2 regions of the Neorhizobium sp. T6_25 genome follow, and region 2 is predicted to be linked to the other one. Evidence: predicted binding sites of a transcription regulator. Region 2 holds the regulator's gene; the other holds the start of a gene.

Region 1 (7,251 bases), on a different contig from region 2:
GCCAGCCCAAGCGGAACCGCTGGCCGGAGGAAAAGACGTCGACGATGTGTGTTGAAACGCCAGTCCAGAAGACGGCGTATTGTTGAAAGCCGACAAATGGGGGATTGCTGGGCGGAAATCAAGGTTGATTGCCGCCGCCGGCTCTCCGCGTCCTCCATCCGGGACGTTGAACTCAGACTGCGCCGAAGCACCAGGCGAGAATGGACTTCTGCGCGTGCAGGCGGTTTTCAGCCTCGTCGAAGACGACCGACTGCGGACCGTCGATCACCTCGTCGGTGACCTCCTCGCCGCGATGGGCCGGCAGGCAGTGCATGAACAGCGCATCCTTGTCGGCACGCTTCATCAGGTCGGCATTGACCTGGAACGGCTGGAAGACGTTGTGGCCGCGTGCCTTGTGCTCCTGGTTCATCGACACCCACGTGTCGGTAACGATGCAATCGGCGCCAGCAACCGCCTTTTCGGCATCATGGCAAAGCATGATGTTGCCGCCGTTGTTGCGTGCCCAGTTGAGGAACTTGTCGGAGGGCTCCGAGCCCATCGGCACCGCCATGTTCATGCGATAGCCGAAACGGGCGGCACCTTCGACGAAGGAATGCAGCACGTTGTTGCCGTCGCCGGTCCAGGCGACCGTCTTGCCGGCGATCGGCCCGCGATGCTCCTCGAAGGTCATGATATCGGCCATGATCTGGCAGGGATGCGTATCGTCGGTCAGGGCGTTGATGACCGGCACGGTCGCGTGTTCGGCAAGCTCCAGCATGCGGGCGTGATCCGTGGTGCGGATCATGATCGCATCGACGTAACGCGACAGGACCTTGGCCGTATCGCCGATCGTCTCGGCGCGGCCGAGCTGCATTTCGGTACCCGACAGAAACAGCGTTTCGCCGCCGAGCTGGCGCATGCCGACATCGAAGGATACGCGGGTGCGCGTGGAGGGCTTTTCGAAGATCATCGCCAGCATCTTGCCGGCGAGCGGCTTTTCCGCCGTACCGGCCTTGGTCGCCTGCTTGCGGACCTTCGCGTCGTCGAGGATAGCCCTGAGATCAGCCGGGGAAACGGCGGAAAGATCGAGAAAATGCTTGGGAGATGCCATGTGATGTTCCCTGTGAAGCGGGAAACCAGCAACGGCGTCCCCCTTTTGCCCGCTCAGGCCGATTTTTTCATCTCGGAAGCGGAAAGCTTTTCCGCCGCCCTCTCGATGCGGGCAAGCCCCTCTCGGGCTTCCTCCGCTGTGACTGTGAGCGGTGGCAGGAGACGCACCACATTGTCGCCGGCCGGAATGGTCAGCATGTACTCGCCGCGTATGGCGGCAACCAGATCACCTGCGGGCACCTTCGCCTTCACGCCGAGCAGCAGGCCTTCACCACGAATATCCTCGATGACGTCGGGGAAGCGGTCCTTGAGGCTCGCGAGCCCCTGCCGCAACACCAAGGCAACGTCGCGGACGTTTTCCAGGAAGCCGTCGCCCAGGATCACGTCGAGCACGGCATTGCCGACCGCCGTGGCGAGCGGATTGCCCCCGTAAGTCGTGCCATGGGTGCCAGCGGTCATGCCGGACGCGGCGTCCGCCGTGGCAAGGCATGCGCCGAGCGGGAAGCCGCCGCCGATGCCCTTGGCAAGCGCCATGATGTCCGGCGCCACGCCCGCCCATTCATAGGCGAACAGCCTGCCGGAACGGCCGACGCCGGTCTGCACTTCGTCGAAGATCAGCAGCAGACCGTTGTCGTCGCAGACCTGGCGCAACGCCTGGAGGAATTCCTTCGGAACCGGCCGGACACCGCCCTCGCCCTGGATCGGCTCGATCAGAATAGCCGCGGTCGCATCGGTGATCGCAGCCTTCAGGGCGTCCATGTCGCCGAACGGCACCTGATCGAAGCCTTCGACCTTCGGGCCGAAGCCTTCGAGATACTTCGCCTGGCCGCCGGCGGCGATGGTCGCCAGCGTACGGCCGTGGAAGGCGCCTTCGAAGGTAATGATATGGAAGCGCTCCGGATGGCCCTTCACGAACTGATAGCGGCGCGCGGTCTTGATGGCACATTCGAGCGCCTCGGCGCCGGAATTGGTGAAGAACACCTTATCCGCGAAGGAATTGTCGGCGAGACGACGCGACAATGTCTCCTGGCCCGGCTGCTCAAAGATGTTGGACGTGTGCCAGACCTTGTCGGCCTGCGCCTTCAGCGCGCCGACGAGATGCGGGTGGCCGTGACCAAGCGAATTGACGGCGACGCCGGAGCCGAAATCAAGATATCGCTCCCCACTTTCCGTCACAAGCCATACGCCCTCGCCGCGCTCGAAACGCAGCGGAGCCCGGGCAAAAGTGTCGAAAAGCGCGGCTTCAGCCATGGCGACATCACTCCTCTAGGCAGTCCAGAAAGGCCCATGGAAGGGGCCGAAAAAATCAAAAATGCCGCCCACTGGGCGGCGGGGGCACTATCGGGGTTTAGGCCATCAATGTCAACAAAGCTCGGCGTTTTGGGCAGGCCCGGGCCGGAAAGCGGCAGGCGCCGGCCAATGTGACAAAAATGACTCTCCCCGACAGCAAGTTGGGGAAAACCACGAAATCGATTCCCGCAGATTCCCCCGACTCTTGCCACGGAGTCAGCCTCACACTAGGTTAAAGATCAATTACTAGACTGCATGCGGCGGAACTAGTCACCTCAAGCATAGATATAGTGGGTGCTGCGAAATGAATTCGCAGCAAAGGTGGAAGGATTCTGCATGCCAGCAACGTTCAAAGGCGGAGAACGGGCATGAACTGGACAGACGAGCGTGTCGAGAAGCTCAAAAGATTATGGTCGGAGGGCCTCAGCGCCAGCCAGATCGCAGCGCAACTTGGAGGCGTAAGCCGAAATGCCGTTATCGGCAAGGTGCACCGTCTCAGCCTGCCGGGCCGGGCGAAAGCCGGCGGCACGGTAGCGACGGGCCGTTCAGCAGCGGCCAAGCGCACCACGTCGGCGCCGCGGGCTCCGAATTATGCGTCGCGCGTCACGACCCGGACCGTTACCCGCGCCGTCGGTGCGACGATGGTCAAGGAAGAGGTCGAAATCGAACCCTATCAGGAGATGGAATATCGTCCCGCCTCCAACGTGGTGGTGCCGATCTCCCGTCGCCTTGCATTGACCGAACTTACCGAGCGCACCTGCAAGTGGCCGGTCGGCGATCCGCTCAAGGACGACTTCCACTTCTGCGGCTGTGAATCCCCGGATGCATCGCCCTATTGCGGCTATCACGCAAAGCTCGCCTACCAGCCGGTCAACGAGCGCCGCAAGGTTGCTGCTCGGGTCTGAGCGGCGGCGCGACACGAGGACAAGATCGAAGGCGGGCTCAGGCCCGCTTTTTTGTTGCGCATGGCAGATATGCTGGCCAAGCCTTGCTCCGGATCGGCATTGCACCTATCTCAAAGACGGCGAGGACGACCTCCCCCATTCGGGCAAAAACTCCGGGACGACCCGGAAAGCACCCAGGAGGTCATCATGCGCTCGACTCGCGACCGTATCCGCCATGCCATCAGCTTCGAACTGATCGGGCTCGCTCTCATCACACCGCTCGGCGCCTTCGCCTTCGGCATGCCGGCCGCCGATATCGGCGTGGTCGGCATCGGCAGTGCGACGATCGCCACCGGCTGGAACTATCTCTACAATCTCGGCTTCGACCACCTGATGCAGCGCTTTACCGGCGGCACGCAGAAAAACACCGCAATACGCGTGGCGCATGCGGTGCTGTTCGAACTTGGCCTGCTGATCGCGCTTCTGCCGCTGATCGCCTGGTATCTCGGCATCAGCCTCATGCATGCACTGACGATGGACGTGTCGTTCGCGGTCTTCTACGTGGTCTATGCCTTCGTGTTCAACTGGGCCTATGACCGCATCTTTCCGCTGCCGGAATGGCAACGGCAGACCGAGGCAGCCTGACGCCGCCTCCTTGAGGTTTCCATCGAATAGTCCGCGCCGCGGACGGTGCGGATGACACCCTGCATGTTTGGAGAAGTTGAGCGCTTTCCCGAGGCGCCGGACATGGGACGTCGATAGCACTCCCTTTTGTCAGAACCTGACGGTGAACTCGCTTCCCTTGCCGACTTCCGACTTCACGATCAGACGGGCTCTGTGGCGGGTCAGGATGTGCTTGACGATTGCAAGGCCGAGGCCCGTGCCTTTCTTGGAACGGCTGTCGGCCACGCTGACCCGGTAGAAGCGCTCGGTCAGCCTCGGAACGTGCTCGGCCGGAATGCCCGGGCCCTGGTCGACAACCGTCACTTCCACCGGATCGGAAGCGCCGTTCCTGAGGTAAACGTCCACGAACTTGCCTTCCTGGCCGTACTTGCAGGCGTTCTCGATCAGATTTTCGAAAACCTGGACGAGCTCGTCGCGGTCGCCCAGCACTTCCACCTTGCCTTCCGGCAGATGCGTGCGGATTTCCACCCCGAGATCATCGGCGAGCGGCACCAGCGCGTCCCGCACATGACCGATCAGCGGCTTCAGGTCGATCGTCTGGTCCGGTGCGATATGGGATTTGAGCTCCAGGCGCGACAGCGACATGAGATCGTCGACAAGACGGCTCATGCGCGTTGCCTGGTCGAACATAATGGCGAGGAACCGCTCGTGCGCGGCAGGATCGGAGCGCGCCGGCCCCTGCAGGGTCTCGATGAAGCCTCGCAACGAGGCAAGCGGGGTGCGCAGTTCATGGCTGGCATTGGCGACGAAATCCGAACGCATCCGATCGATGCGGCGCAATTCCGAAATATCCCTGAAAGAGAGGAGATAGAGCTTCTGCGCCACTCCGTCGGAGCTTTGCTGGACCGGTTGGCCGAGATCGATCGGCGCGATGCGCAGGGTATAGACGCGCTCGGAAGGCAACCGCTCGGAATGCTCGATCTGGTTGGGCTCATCAGTCGCGATGGTTTCCCGCACCATGTCGAGAATGCCGGGGGACCGCAGCCGTGCCGAAAGGTGCGAACCGGGAGAAAGAACTCCAAAGGCCCTTTCGGCAGCCTTGTTCTGATAGAGGACCGTGACGTCCTCGCCGAGCACGAAAGCCGGAATATCCAAGGCACCGAGCGTTGCCGCCACCTGGGGTAACGGCTGGAAGCCCGGCTGCTCTTTCTCGACGACATCGAGCGCCGGCGGCGGAAGGACGACGGGCTTGCGGCCGACGACGACCAGAACCAGGAGCAGCCAGCCCACCAGGACGCCCACCCAGTCCATGCCGATCAGGAACGCGATCATCGCCAGGAGGGTCAGAAGCAGCAACAGAGCGCGTTCCTGGCGGGCCCTCGCAACGAGCGTGCCCAGACCCCGACGCCATTTCTCCAGTACCGACTCCACAGGCACACTCGCAGCTTTCACAGGTTGAACACGCGCTCATATATCTCTTGCATGACAGATATACATCGCTTCCGTTGGGATATTGGAAAATTGGCGCTATCCGGAGAGTAGCGGAATTTCGAACTTGCGTTACATATCGGCTACCACCCCCATGCGGCGGATCGATCGGAGGAAGCACTATCATGGCGGATAAAACCGAAAGCCGGGCAGTCAGCATCGACATCAACGGCAAGCTCAAGCAGTTCGATATCGACGACCCGGTGCTGCCGGCGTGGATCGAGGAGCATGCGCTCGGCTCCGGCGGATATCCCCATGATGACAAGCTGGACAAGGACAAATACGCAAAGCAGCTGGAAAAGCTGCAGGTCGAGCTCGTCAAGGTGCAGTTCTGGCTGAAGGCGACCGGCAAGCGGATGATAGCGCTGTTCGAGGGGCGTGATGCGGCCGGCAAGGGCGGCACGATCTTTTCGATCAATGCCTACCTCAATCCGCGTTCGGCCCGCGTGGTGGCGCTCAACAAGCCGACCGAGACCGAGGCCGGCCAGTGGTATTTCCAGCGCTACATCTCGCATTTCCCGACATCCGGGGAGATCGTGCTGTTCGACCGCTCCTGGTATAACCGGGCCGGGGTCGAGCCGGTGATGGGCTTCTGCACGCCGGAACAGTACAAGGATTTCATGAAGGCGGTTCCGCGCTTCGAGGACACGATTTCCGACGAAGGCATCATCTTCTTCAAGTTCTGGCTGGATATCGGCCGCGAAATGCAGCTCAAGCGTTTCCATGACCGGCGGCACGATCCGCTCAAGATCTGGAAACTGTCGCCGATGGATATCGCCGCGCTCCACAAGTGGGATGACTATACCGAGAAGCGCGACGCGATGCTCGAAAGGACCCACAACGAGGAGACGCCATGGGCGGTCGTGCGTGCCAACGACAAGCGCCGCGCCCGTCTCAACGTCATTCGCCATATCCTGCTGTCGCTCGACTATGAGGGCAAGGACAAGGACGCCATCGGCGAGATCGACGACAAGATCTTCGGTTTCGGCCCGAAATTCCTCAAATAAAGGTCATTGGCCGGGCAGGATGCGCACCGAATAGAGCAGCACCGCCCGGTCCGCGCCGTCGATACCGCTGTTGAAGATCAGGCGGCCGGGCCGGTTGGGGGCAAGCGACCGCTCGAAGGTCACGCGGAAGAGCGCCTCCAGCTTCTCCTGCGTTGCCGTAAAGCGATGACGGCTGCAGTTGCCGAGGCTTCCGAAATCGCAGCGGACTGATAATTGCACGGAACTGTCCTGCCCCGACTGCAGGGTCAGAGCCACCGTCGAACTCTTGCCGGCCATTTCGCGCAGCACTTCCGGCGGCACTTCGACCGAGACATCACCGCCGTCGCCTGACGTTGCCGATGCGATGCGCACGGCCTGCCCTTCCGATGCGGCCACCGCCTCGACTTTCGCCTGGCCGCCGGCTTTCATTTCCGCCGCCTTGGAGGGCACGAAGATTTCCACCCACTCGTCGGAAAAACCGCGGCGCGGATCGAAGGCGACCGGGCCTCCCGCCGCCTGGCCGGCGACCGAGCGGTCGGCCGACTTCATCGCTTCTTCGACGATCGACTGCACCAGACCGGATTGATAGAACCACCAGCAGGCGCCGCCGACCACGCCAAGGGTGATGACCCAGGTCAGGAGATGCGACAGGAAACCCCGACGCTTTCGCGGTTTGGCGGCCCGTTCCGGGGGAACGTCCAGGCCGCTATCGGAGGACGGGCGGGCGTTCCTGTTCGGCTTGCCCGGCTTTGCCGTCTTCGGCGGAGGTTCCGGCTGGAATTGCTCGGCTTCGACCCGCTCACCGCGCGCGGGGCTGACGCCGCCAAGATCGCCGGAGGACATAGCCGCAGCAGCAGATGGAGCGCGCGTCTCACTCGAAACGGTATCGA
Region 2 (7,251 bases):
GCGTCCGCATCAGGAATTCAAGGAGCTTGAACTCCTTCGGCCCGAGCTTGACCTCACGTTTCTGCCGGTGAACCCGATGGGCTTCCCGGTCAAGCGTGAGATCGCCGACCTTCAGCATATGGTCGAGAAGCGCCGGGTTCACGCGCCTGAGCAGGTTCTTCACACGGACAACGAGCTCGACCGGGGAGAATGGCTTTAGGAGGCAATCGTCGGCACCCGCCGCGAGTGCTATGAGGTGAAGGCCTTCGCCACCCGACGGCACAAGGAGGATGATCGGAAGGCGCGACAGGACAGGGTCGAGACGCACCTCGCGGCACACCTCGAGACCTCGCACGCCCGGAAGATCCGAACTCATGACCAGGATATCCGGCGGAACCGCTTTCAAGCGATTTGAGATCTCGGCTCCACTTGCCAGCATCGATACGACGAAGCTGTCGGCCACGAGGGCTTTCCGCAATATCAGGCGGAACGACTCGTCGTCGTCGACCAACAGGACCCGCGCGCTCATCTCGTGGCCACCAACTATGTTTCCATGGAGTATCCGGCGCCGCGGACGGTGCGGATGACATCCTGCATGTTGGAGAAGTTGAGTGCCTTGCGGAGTCTTCCCACATGGACGTCGACCGTACGCTCGTCGACGTAGATGTCATGGCCCCAGACGCCGTCCAGAAGCTGCGAGCGGGAAAAGACCCGCCCCGGCGCCGCCATCAGGAATTCGAGCAGGCGGAATTCGGTCGGGCCCAGACGCACTTCGCGGCTCTTGCGGTGGACGCGATGGGTTTCCCGATCAAGTTCGATATCGCCGCAACGGAGAACGCTTGAGAGCACCTCCGGACGGGCCCGGCGCAGCATGGCCTTGACGCGCGCCATCAGTTCCGGCGTCGAGAAGGGTTTTACCACATAGTCGTCGGCGCCGGTGGCGAGGCCGCGAACACGTTCGCTCTCCTCGCCGCGGGCCGTCAGCATGATAATCGGCAGGCGCTCGGTTTCCGGGCGCATGCGCAGCCGGCGGCAGAGTTCGATGCCGGAAACGCCGGGCAGCATCCAGTCCAGGATCAGAAGGTCCGGTACCCGCTCCTGAAGCCGAATTTCGGCTTCGTCGCCCCGCAAAACGGTATCGACCTCATAACCCTCGGCTTCCAGATTGTAGCGAAGAAGCACGCTCAGCGCCTCTTCGTCTTCTACGACAGCGATTTTCGGCAGCATTCTTGGCCTGCTCCGTCAGTTCTATTCGGTGATCGCGCCGAGCGTGTTCGACGAGTCGTCCTTCGGACGATCGCCTTCCGGCTGGGCGCCTGTCGTCATGTAGTAGATGGTCTCGGCGATGTTGGTGGCGTGGTCGCCGATACGCTCGATGTTCTTGGCGCAGAACAGAAGATGCGTGCAGGTGGTGATGTTGCGCGGATCCTCCATCATGTAGGTGAGGAGTTCGCGGAACAGCGAGGTGTACATCGCGTCGATTTCCTCGTCGCGGCTGCGGATCGCCTCGGCCTTTTCCGCCGAACGCGTCGCATAGACGTCGAGGACGTCCTTGAGCTGCACGAGGGCGAGATCGGAGAGATGTTCGAGGCCGCGGGCGAGCTTGCGCGGAACGCCGGTGCCCTGAACCGCGATGACGCGCTTGGCGGTGTTCTTGCCAAGGTCGCCGACGCGCTCCAGATCGGAGGCGATGCGCAGCGAACCGACGATCTCGCGAAGGTCGGCTGCAACCGGCTGGCGGCGGGCGATCGTGATGATCGCCTTGTCGCCGATCTCGCGCTCGGCGTGATCGAGGATCACGTCGTCGGAGATGACCTTCTGGGCGAGTGCGGCGTCGGAATTGACCAGCGCCCGCACGGCGTCCGAGCACATCTGCTCGGCGAGGCCACCCATTTCGGAAATGCGGCGGCTCAGGTATTTCAGTTCGTCGTCATAAGCCGACAGGATATGGGTCGATGCCATCTTCTAGTCCTCAAAATTGATTTTCAGGCGGCACAATCGGCTGGATCAGCCGAAACGGCCCATGATGTAATCCTGGGTGCGCTGATCGTCGGGATTGGTGAACATCTTGTCGGTGTCGTTCTCCTCGACGAGCTGGCCGAGATGGAACATGGCGGTGCGCTGCGACACGCGGGCAGCCTGCTGCATCGAATGCGTCACGATCACGATCGTGTAGTTGGCACGCAGCTCATGGATGAGTTCTTCAACCTTGGCGGTCGCGATCGGGTCGAGAGCCGAGCAGGGTTCGTCCATGAGGATGACTTCCGGCGACACGGCGATCGCACGGGCGATGCACAGACGCTGCTGCTGGCCGCCGGAGAGGCCGGTGCCGGATTCGTGCAGGCGATCCTTCACTTCGCCCCAGAGACCGGCGCGCTGCAGGCTCGCCTCGACGATCTGGTCCATGTCGGCCTTGTTCTTGGAAAGACCGTGGATGCGCGGACCGTAGGAAATGTTCTCGTAGATGGTCTTCGGGAACGGGTTCGGCTTCTGGAACACCATGCCGACGCGGGCGCGAAGTTCCACGACGTCGATGTTATTGTCGTAGATATCGTCCGTGTCGAGGGTGATCTTGCCTGTGACGCGGCAATTCTCGATCGTGTCGTTCATGCGGTTGAGGCAGCGCAGGAAGGTGGACTTGCCGCAGCCGGAAGGACCGATGAGAGCCGTCACAGTGTTTTCGCGGACGTTGAGGTTGACGTCGAAAAGCGCACGCTTTTCGCCGTAATAAACCGAAACGTCCTTGCCGATCATCTTGTGGGAAGCATCGCTCATCTTTTGGTCCAGCGCCTTTTCTACTGCCGATTCTGACATCATATTCATTGTCATACTCCTTCTACCAGCGCCGCTCGAAGCGACGCCGCAAGAGAATTGCGCCAACATTCATTAGGATGAGGAACAGGAGCAGGATGATGATTGCTCCCGAGGTACGCTCGACGAACGCGCGCTCCGCTTCGTTCGCCCACATGTAGATCTGGACCGGCAGCGCCGTCGACGGGTCAAGCGGCGTGGTCGGATAGTTGGCGACGAAGGCCACCATGCCGATCAGCAGCAGCGGCGCGGTTTCGCCGAGTGCGTGGGCCAGGCCGATGATGGTGCCGGTCAGGATGCCCGGCATGGCAAGCGGCAGGACATGGTGGAAGATCGTCTGCATCTTCGATGCGCCGAGCCCGAGGGCCGCCGCCCGGATCGAAGGCGGCACGGCCTTCAGCGCCGCGCGGGTCGCGATGATGATCGTCGGCAGCGTCATGAGGGTGAGCACCAGACCGCCGACGAAGGAGGCGGAACGCGGCAGGCCCATGAAGTTGACGAAGACCGCCAGACCGAGAAGACCGTAGACGATCGAGGGAACGGCCGCGAGGTTGTTGATATTCACCTCGATCAGGTCGGTGAACTTGTTCTTCGGGGCGAACTCCTCGAGATAGATCGAGGCGGCGACGCCGATCGGCAGCGCCAGGACAAGCACGATCAGCATCATGTAGAACGAGCCGATGAGCGCGACGCCGACGCCGGCGGCTTCCGGACGGCTCGATGCGCCGTTGACGAAAATGCCGCTGTTGAAATGCTTGGCAAGCGCACCGCTGTCGGAGAGCTGCGTCATCCAACCGAGCTGCTGGTCGTTGATCTTGCGGTTCTCCTGGCCGACGTTGAGGTCGATCTGGCCCTTGTAGGCCGAGTCGATATCGCCGGAGGCGAGCAGTCTTACCGTCTGCGTCGTTCCGATGATCGCCGGATTGGCGACCACCAGGTCACGCAGCTGAACGCGGACACCATCCGACAGCATCTGGCTGACTGCGCGGGCTGCGACACGGTCGTCCACGCTGACGTTGAGCAGCTTGGCGAGCGCGTTGCGGGCGACGACCGGATAGTTCGCCGTCATCAGCTTCTGCGGGTTGGTGGCCCTTTCGTTCTGCGGGTCGATGATCTGCTGCGAGAACTCGACCGGCATGGTGATCATGGTCTGCTGGAAGGCGGTGTATCCCTTGGAGACCACCGACCACAGGAGAAGCATCAGGAAGATGATGCCGAAGGAAAGCGCGGCGATGCCATAGGCGCGGAAGCGACGCTCGGCGGCGTAGCGGCCCTTGATGCCGATATCGCGACGGACGGACTTGGCCTTGGGGATGCCGGCGGCGGGAGAAACCACATCGGTCATTCGTACTGCTCCCGGTATTTGCGCACGATATAGAGCGCGTAGATGTTGAGGCAAAGCGTGATGGCGAACAGCGTGATGCCCAGCGCGAAGGCAACCAGGGTCTGCGGCGAGGTGAACTCAAGGTCACCCGTCAGCTGGTTGACGATCTTGACGGTCACGGTCGTCATCGGCTCGAACGGATTGATCTGCAGGCGGGCGGCAACACCGGCCGCAAGCACGACGATCATGGTTTCGCCGACGGCGCGCGATGCGGTCATCAGGAGAGCGCCGACGATACCCGGCAGAGCTGCCGGCAGGACGACCTTCTTGATGGTTTCCGACCGAGTGGCGCCGAGACCGAGCGAGCCGTCACGCAGGGCACGTGGCACTGCCGTGATGATGTCGTCCGATAGCGAGGACACATAGGGGATAAGCATGATGCCCATGACGAAACCAGCCGTCAGAACGCTCTGTGCCTGTATGAAGTTGGCATAGTCGCCGGTGACGAGGCCGTTCAGCTGCGAAGAAATGTCGCGAAGGAACGGACCGACCGTCGTCAATGCGAAGAAGCCGTAGACGATGGTCGGAATGCCGGCGAGCACTTCGAGCAGCGGCTTGGCAACCGAGCGGACCTTCGGCGAAGCATATTCCGACATGTAGATTGCCGAAAAGAGACCGATCGGAACCGCGAAGAGCATCGCGACGAAACCGATATAGAGCGTGCCGAGCAGCAGCGGAATGAGACCGAACTGACCTTCGGAGCCACCCGAACCCGCAGCGGCAAAACGCGGGTCCCATACCGTGCCGAAGAAGAATTCCCAGGCGGGAATGGCGGTGAAGAAGTGGGCAGCTTCCGTCAGCATCGATGCGACGATGCCGACGGTGGTCAGAATGGCGATCGAAGACGCGACGACGAGGCTGCCGAGGATCACTTTTTCCACCCGGTTGCGGGCGCGGAAGCGCGGCGCGATCTGGCGATAAGCAAAGAGGGCGCCGCCGATGGAAGCCCCCAGAACAATGATCGTCATGAGGATACGGCTGACGAAGGTCATCCTGTTCAGCTCGGCAGCGGCCTTGACCATGAAGGGCTGCGGATCACCCGCAAGCGGAACGCCCTTGGCGCCAAGCGCAGCACGAAGCTCCACCGGATTATTCTCGATGCGGGCGATTTCGTCGCCAGTCAGCGCATTCATGCCGCGGGCAATCGAGGTAATCATGCCGTAGCTCAGGCCCTGCTCGGCCTGCGATTGGGTTTTCACCTCTTCGGGAAACGCACCGCGCACCGAGGAGCTGATATACATGGGGCTGGCGACCAGCCAGACAAAAAGAATGACGACGGCCGGCAAGATCGCCCAGACGGCGACAAAAGAACCGTAATATCCAGGCCGCGAATGAAGTTTGGAGGAAATTCCTCCGACCAGTGCCATTGCATACCGGGCACCGGCGACGTAACCGGCTATGCCGATTATCGCCAAAATCAACAATATTAGTGATGTGTTCATCATAATCCCCCGGCGTACCGCCTTCGGCGGCAACCCATCACCGCCCAGCTCCGTTCATCGGAACCGATCGCATCGCCGTCGCGCCTCGCGCAACACCATCGCCGCAAAACCGACGATTCCCCACCGAGGCAAAAGCCTGCGGTCGGAGAGAAACGGCGCCGCCAGGAGCGGCGCCGTTCTTTTGATTACATGGTCTTGCCAGCGGTAAAGTCCTTGCGGGCCTGTTCGCGCTGGGCGTCCGGAGCGGCAACCAGACCGTACTCGATGAGCGGCGAGTCAGGGCCGATCATGTCGTCGGAGAGGAAGAACTCGACGTATTCCTTGAGGCCCGGGACGACGCCCAGGTGAGCCTTCTTGACGTAGAAGAACAGCGGACGGGAAACCGGATAGGTGCCGTCAGCGATCGTGGCTGCGGTCGGCTTGATGCCGCGCATGGTGGCGACCTTCAGCTTGTCGGCGTTGTTTTCGTAGAAAGCGAGGCCGAATACGCCGACGCCGGTCTTGTTGGCAGCGATACGAGCGAGCGTCTCGGTGTAGTCGCCGTCGATGTCCACGGCAACGCCGTCCTTGCGAACAGCAACGCAAGCCTTGGTCTGGGCGGCCTTCTCAGCGAGCTCCTTGGCGATGACGTCGGTTGCGCCGGAATCCTTGCAGCCTGCAGCAAGAACGTTCAGTTCGAAAACTTCGCGCGTGCCGTGCTTTTCGCCCGGGATGTAGGCGGCGATCGGGCCCTTCGGAAGCGTCGGGTTGATCTCCGACCAGTTCTTGTAGGGGTTGGCGACGAGCTTGCCATCAACAACGACCTGAGCGGCGAGAGCCTTGTAGATGTCCTTCGGCTCGAGCTTCATGTCGCCGTTGCTGCTGGCGGTCGCGAAAACGATACCGTCGTAGCCGATGCGGATTTCCTGGACGTCGGTGACGCCGGCCGCCTTGCAGGCTTCGGCTTCAGACTTGTTGATCGCGCGGGAAGCATTTGCAATGTCGATCGTGGCTTCGCCGACGCCCTTGCAGAATTCCTTGAGGCCGGCGCCGGTGCCGCCCGACTCGACGATCGGGGTCTTGAACTTCGGGAAGGCTTCGCCGAAAGCTTCCGCAACGATCTTCGCATAGGGAAGAACGGTGGAGGAACCGGCAACCTGAACCTGATCGCGAGCCGTTGCGACGCCTGCGGTGGCCAGCAGAATTGCGGCTACAGCGCAGCTTCCTAGATACTTCTTCATGGATTTCTCCCTTGGAATTCGGATTGACGCTTGGGCGTCGGCTACCCTCTATCTGTTGCTCATTACAGTTTTGTGACAGATTTATTTCATTTGTGAAAAGGACGCGCCCCAGCATTTGCACAGGTTTGCACCCTCCGTGCCCGCTCCGGCAGAAAGGACGGATATGGGTTATGACAGCAATATTGGCGAGGATCACCGGCGGCGCGGTCATTCCCCAGATGGGAAAGCCCAGGAAGATAGGCCCCCCGCGATATCGCCTTCAAGAGCGTGCGTTTCGGAATTTTATGGCTCACGCCCCGCCTCCTCCGTCAGGACTCGTACTTGTAGAGCGCCGCGCGATTGAACGGATCGATCTTCAGCGTCGAGACCCCTCGGAGGGCATCACCCCGCGGATCCGTGGCCGCCTCACACCTTG

Evidence for each region. The regulator PhoB, encoded in region 2, activates phosphate uptake and scavenging genes when phosphate is short. The targets are predictions, from matches to a motif close to TGTCATNNANCTGTCAT.
Region 1: a site for PhoB is predicted at 5,359-5,375, ahead of ppk2 (polyphosphate kinase 2). Genes of this name have one in related genera too.

What each region holds. Positions count from the first base shown of each region.
Region 1 covers NZ_PVBL01000026.1:9,698-16,948, forward strand. Annotated here, with positions in the region: gene argF (ornithine carbamoyltransferase) at 173-1,090, opposite strand; gene C5L10_RS26420 (aspartate aminotransferase family protein) at 1,144-2,340, opposite strand; gene C5L10_RS26425 (GcrA family cell cycle regulator) at 2,748-3,284, shown strand; gene C5L10_RS26430 (PACE efflux transporter) at 3,471-3,908, shown strand; gene phoR (phosphate regulon sensor histidine kinase PhoR) at 4,038-5,219, opposite strand; gene ppk2 (polyphosphate kinase 2) at 5,501-6,382, shown strand; gene C5L10_RS26445 (hypothetical protein) at 6,386-7,251, opposite strand, start outside.
Region 2 covers NZ_PVBL01000015.1:139,610-146,860, reverse strand. Annotated here, with positions in the region: gene C5L10_RS20285 (winged helix-turn-helix domain-containing protein) at 1-508, opposite strand, end outside; gene phoB (phosphate regulon transcriptional regulator PhoB) at 523-1,206, opposite strand; gene phoU (phosphate signaling complex protein PhoU) at 1,228-1,941, opposite strand; gene pstB (phosphate ABC transporter ATP-binding protein PstB) at 1,987-2,802, opposite strand; gene pstA (phosphate ABC transporter permease PstA) at 2,816-4,135, opposite strand; gene pstC (phosphate ABC transporter permease subunit PstC) at 4,132-5,616, opposite strand; gene C5L10_RS20255 (substrate-binding domain-containing protein) at 5,802-6,836, opposite strand.